Regions from separate parts of the Gottfriedia sp. NPDC056225 genome, predicted to be linked through region 2. Evidence: riboswitches for the same ligand, from Rfam matches in the RefSeq annotation. Region 2 holds a riboswitch; the other holds the start of a gene.
What was found. A riboswitch is a leader RNA that binds a small molecule or an ion and turns the genes downstream of it on or off. The one in region 2 is predicted to bind S-adenosylmethionine.

Region 1 (3,219 bases), on a different contig from region 2:
TTTGTCTTCTACTAGAATGTAACTCTGTATAAACAAAAAAAGACTGAATACAGCAAATGCCGTATTCAGCCTTAATCTTATTATTATAGACCTGCTTCAGTTTTTAAAGCTTCTGCTTTGTCAGTACGCTCCCAAGGAAGATCGATATCTGTACGGCCGAAGTGACCATAAGCAGCAGTTTGTTTGTAAATCGGACGACGTAAGTCAAGCATTTTGATAATTCCAGCTGGACGTAGGTCGAAGTTGTTGCGAATTACTTCAACTAATTTTTCTTCTGAAACTTTACCTGTACCAAAAGTATCAATAGCGATTGAAACTGGTTTAGCTACACCAATTGCATATGCTAATTGAACTTCAGCTTTATCAGCTAAGCCAGCAGCTACGATGTTTTTCGCAACGTAACGTGCAGCGTAAGCAGCAGAACGGTCAACTTTAGTTGCATCTTTACCAGAGAATGCGCCACCACCGTGACGAGCATATCCACCGTAAGTATCAACGATAATTTTACGACCTGTTAAACCTGCATCACCTTGAGGTCCACCAATTACGAAACGACCTGTTGGGTTGATAAAGAATTTTGTATTTTCATCAATTAACTCAGCTGGTACAACTGGTTTAATTACAAGTTCTTTAATATCATTTTCGATTTGAGCTTGAGTAGCTTCTGGACCATGTTGTGTTGATACAACGATTGCATCAATACGAACTGGTTTGTTGTTTTCATCATACTCAACAGTTACTTGAGTTTTACCGTCTGGACGTAAGTAAGAAACTGTTTCATTTTTTCTAACTTCCGTTAAACGGCGAGCAATTTTGTGTGATAATGAAATTGGAAGTGGCATTAATTCAGGTGTTTCATTTACAGCAAAACCGAACATTAAACCTTGGTCACCTGCTCCGATTGCTTCGATTTCTTCATCTGACATGCTACCTTCACGTGCTTCTAACGCTTGGTCTACACCTAAAGCGATATCTGCTGATTGCTCATCAATAGAAGTTAAAACTGCACATGTATCTGCATCAAATCCGTATTTTGCACGATCATAACCGATTTCACGGATTGTTTCACGAACGATTTTTGGAATATCTACATAAGTAGAAGTTGTGATTTCACCTGCAACAAGTACTAGACCTGTTGTAACTGATGTTTCCGCTGCTACACGAGCATTCGGATCATTTGCTAAAATTGCATCAAGAATTGAATCTGAGATTTGGTCACAGATTTTATCTGGATGTCCTTCTGTAACTGATTCTGAAGTAAATAAACGACGTTGTGACATTGAGTCCCCTCCTAAATTGAATTGACGGATCTCTTTTTTCTCAACATAAGAATAAAAAGTTTGTTCCTATTCCTATGTTTCCCATTTAAGATAAAGATAACTCAGTGTAAATTACGAAATTGCCACTGTATTTAAGTTTTGAGCAAAAAAAAAGCCTTCCTCTTATCAAATATTACCTGAGGAAAGGGTTCTTGGTTATTTGCCTTTCGCTCTTATCGTTCAAGACATAAAAAAAAGTCTTGCATCAGGTTCAGCACCTTTCACTAAAAGTGAGGTTGCTGGGCTTCGTAGGGCCTGTATCCCTCCACCTACTCGGGATAAGAGAGTATCCGTATGAAAAGTATCATATTAAAATTTCACTTTCTTGTCAACAACTTTCATCATTACTTTTAACATAATTCTACAATAACTTTTAATTTCTATTTAAATGGAAATTACTATTTATCATATTCTTTTGACGAAATTACACCTATTAATTAAATCATTTTACTCAAATTTATTTTTTAATGAAATTCATAACACATTTTACTAACTAATAGTATACACTATTAAAATAAATGTGTTATACTATTTATCGAGATACCTACATGGCAGACAAATATATTTAAAGGATGGTATTAGTATATGAAGACAGTTGATGTAAACTTTGAATTAAACGAATTACTTACTAGTAATCAAATGTATAACCAACTTAGCGTTTCTGAGTTAGTTGAAAAAGTCCTAACAAGACAAGAAGGAATTTTAACGTCAACAGGAGCAGTTAGCGTTTCAACAGGCAAATATACTGGACGTTCACCTAAGGATAAATTTATTGTTAAAGAGGCATCTGTTGAAAATTTAATCGATTGGGGTTCAGTAAACCAACCAATCTCTGCTGACGTATTCGAAAAATTATATAGCAAAGTACTTAACTACTTAAAAGATCGTAACGAACTATTCTTATTCAAAGGATTTGCTGGCGCAGATACTGAGTACCGTTTACCTATCCAAGTAATTAACGAATTTGCATGGCACAACCTATTTGCTCATCAATTATTTATTCGCCCAACTGAGCAAGAACTTCTAACTCATGAAGCTGAGTTTACAATTGTTTCTGCTCCGACATTTAAAGCAGACCCAGTAGTAGATGGAACAAATTCAGAGGCATTTGTTATTGTATCATTTGAAAAGAAAATAATCTTAATTGGTGGTACTGAATACGCTGGAGAAATGAAAAAATCTATTTTCTCTATCATGAATTTCCTATTACCACAAAATAATGTTTTACCAATGCACTGTTCTGCCAACGTTGGTAGCGAAGGCGATGTAGCATTATTCTTTGGTCTTTCTGGAACTGGTAAAACTACATTATCTGCTGATGCAGACCGTAAATTAATCGGTGATGACGAGCATGGCTGGTCAGATAATGGTGTATTCAATATTGAAGGCGGTTGCTACGCTAAATGTATCAACTTAACTTTTGAAAAAGAGCCACAAATTTTCTCTGCAATTAAATTTGGAACTGTTTTAGAAAATGTAGTTGTTAAATCTGATAGCCGTTTAGCTGACTATGATGATACAACTTTAACAGAAAATACTCGTGCTGCATACCCAATGCAAGCAATTCAAAATATCATTGAGCCAAGCGTTGCTGGACATCCACATGCAATTATCTTTTTAACTGCTGATGCATTTGGAGTATTACCTCCAATCAGCAAATTAACAAAAGAGCAAGCAATGTACCACTTCTTAAGTGGATTTACTAGTAAATTAGCAGGTACTGAGCGTGGTGTTACATCTCCACAAGTAACATTCTCAACATGTTTCGGATCACCATTCTTACCGCTTCCAGCTGTAGAATATGCAAAAATGCTTGGTGAAAAAATTGAAAAACATAATGTAAATGTATTCTTAGTAAACACTGGTTGGACTGGTGGAGAATATGGCGTTGGTAAACGTA
Region 2 (3,219 bases):
GTACCTCCTTCTCTAGTGAAGCTCGGATATCATAGAAGTTTTCAAAAGGAATATACGGAAGGGAAAGTTCCTCGCATTTATTCTTTAAGAAATCTCTTGCAAAAATCAAATTAGCTTCTTTTGCAATTTGTAAGTCAGTAATTGAATCTCCAATGACTATAATAAAATCATTTGATTCACTAAATTTTCTCTTAACAGAAGGCTTGCACATTCCACAGTCATTCGAACACAATGTATCACATGAATGATCCCAATGAATTTTTACAGTTGAACCTGTAAAGTCAGTACGATTACATAAAATAGCAGAAGGTGGAAGGTACTCTGCTAAAATAGGATGAACGAAAAAGTCTAAGCCGCCACTAACAACCTTTAACTCAATTTGTTGATCATTTACAAATTGAATAAAATCGTTAATACCATCTCGAATGACCGTACGATCGATTACAAAATCAGTCATTTCTTGTTTTTTCGTTGAAGGGATTGTAGCGAACATTTTCTCGACGCCTTCACGAATCGATATATTGCCATTTAATACTTCGCTTGTTAATTCGCTTACTGAAGGAGGAGCAAATTGCTTAACTAAATTGACGATATTATCTCCTTCGGTAATCGTTCCATCAAAATCACAAAAAATCTTTATTGCCATTGTTTATTTACCCCCAAAGTTGTAATGCTTTCTCAAGTGATGTATTTGGAAGTGCATAATCCTTTAATTCAACACCAGATAAAGTAGCAGATATCGCTTCTCTAAATGCATTTCCTCCACCAATCGGACCATCTGGATGACCGTGAATACCACCACCGGCGTTTATGACTTGCTCTATTCCAAAATCTTGAATTAATTGAGGTACAAGCGCTGGGTGAATTCCCGCAGATGGAACTGGGAATGTTTCTTTTAATCCATTTGATTCTGTTAAATTTTCGGCGATTTTTAATGCTGTTTCTTTTTGTAATGCAACTGAACCGTATGGTGATGGGAATAAGCTAAAGTCGGCACCTGCAATTCGTAAAAGTTTACCAAGTAATAAGCCAGCATCAATTCCGTAAATCGGCGATGCAGTAAAAGCTCCTGAAACAGCAGGGTGAGCCATAATTGGAACATTGATTGAAGGATCTTCTACTAAACCTTGAAGTACATCAATTCCATAAGAAAATACATTTAATAAAAATACATCGGCACCCGCCTCAGCTGCACGTAACGCTTTTTCCTTTAACTCATATGTACGGCCAGTTAAATTCACCGCATATAAAGTTTTGTGTCCTGTTTTTTCGTAGACTTGATTCAAAATATTTTTCCCGTGAGTGACACGGTCAGTTATTGATGTGATAGTGTCAAAAAGAATCTCGTCATCTTTTATTAAATCGACGCCACCTAATGCTTGTTTTTTTAATTCTTCCGAAATGTATGGAATATCTCTACCAATGATTGATTTGAAAATGCTCATTAATAAAGGGCGATCATATACGTCCAATTTTTCTCGAATACCTTTTATACCAAATTTTGGTCCAGGAAACAGACTTAATAAGTCATCAGTAAAATTTAAATCAATTAGTTTGATTTCCCCATCAAGTGAAAGTTTTCCGAAAACAGTTGTTAAAATTGCTGGAATATCAGCTGAAAAATTTAAACTAGGATAGTAGATTTCAATAATTCCTTTTGTCGGTTTATCGCCTAAAAAGTTAATGACATTTTCTTCACACTCAACTTCGTGAATAGAAAGTACCTTGCCTTTATGTTTTTGCAATTGGATTTGATCGTTTTGTGGTAAAGTCGTCCAAGAACCAACTGTCAAACCAAGTGCGATTGACTCTGCCTTTTTTTCTAAATTGTGATTTTTATCGTAAACTTGGTAAGTTGCTATTATTCCACTCATTTCATAACCTCCGGAAGTATTTATTCAAACAAAAAACCTCTCACTAAGGAGAGGTTTACCTACACCTTATCTGTCAGCAAAACGCTGCGAGAATTAGCACCGTGCTATCTAACTAGCCGGTTGCCGGGTTTCATCGGGCTCGGTCCCTCCACCTACTCTGAATAAAGTTAATATTTAATTTTGAATTCTTGATATAATCGCATTATTTCATGAACAATTCTAAATGTCAAACATTAAATTTTGAAAATAATTCGATTTCTTTTAATCTAGTAACCGCTTCCTTTAGTCTTTCGCTATCTGATAATAGACCGACTCTTACATAGCCTTCACCGAATTCGCCAAAACCATTCCCAGGAGCAACTGCAATATGTGCCTTTTCAAGTAAAAAATCTGCAAATTCTTGTGAAGTAAATCCTGAAGGAACTTTTAACCAAGCAAAGAAGGAACCTGCTGGGGCTGTTACTTCCCAACCAATTTCATGACAACCGCTAATAAAGACATTTCTGCGATCTTCATAAAGTGCTAATAATTTTTTCACACTTTCTTGAGATTCTGTTAATGCAACAGCGGCAGCCTCTTGAACAGCTGGGAAAATACTAACGTAAAGATGGTCCTGTAATAGATTAATAGCTGAAATGACCTCTTTATTACCAACTGCAAAACCGATTCTCCAACCAGCCATATTATAAGTTTTAGAAAGTGTATAAATTTCAATACCACACTCTTTTGCACCAGGAGTTTGAAGATAACTTAATGGTTTTTTGCCATCAAATCCAAAAGCACCGTATGCAAAATCATGGCAAACTGTAATTTGATTATTTCTTGCTAACTCCACAGTATGTTTAAAAAATTCTTCTGTTGCGATTGCACCAGTAGGGTTATTTGGATAATTAATAAATAAAATTTTACTAGCATCTAAAACTTTCTGAGGAATTAAGCTATAATCTGGTAAAAATTGATTTTGCTCAAGTAACGGAAGCATATAAGGTACCGTTTTAGAAAGAGAAATACCAGATAAATAGTCAGGGTATCCTGGGTCTGGAACTAAAATCGTATCTCCTTCGTCACATAAACAAAGTGGTAACTCTACTAATCCAGCTTTTCCGCCAAATAAAATAGCCACTTCTTCTTCTGGGTCTAAGTCAACATCATACTCGCGTTTATAAAATTCTACAACAGCTTTTTTTAATGTACTCATCCCTCTAAAAGGTGAATAACGATGAGTTGTTGGATTTTCAACAGATTGCTGCAACGCTTTTATAATATGGTCTGGTGTTGGTTGATCTGGATTTCCTTGACCAAGATTTATCACATCATGACCTTTATTGATTGACTCATTGACTTT

Region 1: linked by a shared signal. The riboswitch ahead of metK (methionine adenosyltransferase) and the one ahead of ACFCYN_RS13410 (2,3-diketo-5-methylthiopentyl-1-phosphate enolase) in region 2 are both predicted to bind S-adenosylmethionine.

What each region holds. Positions count from the first base shown of each region.
Region 1 is NZ_JBHJTJ010000005.1:31,639-34,857, reverse strand. Features, by position in the region: gene metK (methionine adenosyltransferase) at 84-1,280, opposite strand; SAM riboswitch class I at 1,490-1,604, opposite strand; gene pckA (phosphoenolpyruvate carboxykinase (ATP)) at 1,905-3,219, shown strand, end outside.
Region 2 is NZ_JBHJTJ010000018.1:36,432-39,650, reverse strand. Features, by position in the region: gene ACFCYN_RS13415 (2-hydroxy-3-keto-5-methylthiopentenyl-1-phosphate phosphatase) at 1-646, opposite strand, end outside; gene ACFCYN_RS13410 (2,3-diketo-5-methylthiopentyl-1-phosphate enolase) at 654-1,874, opposite strand; SAM riboswitch class I at 1,938-2,042, opposite strand; gene ACFCYN_RS13405 (pyridoxal phosphate-dependent aminotransferase) at 2,101-3,219, opposite strand, start outside.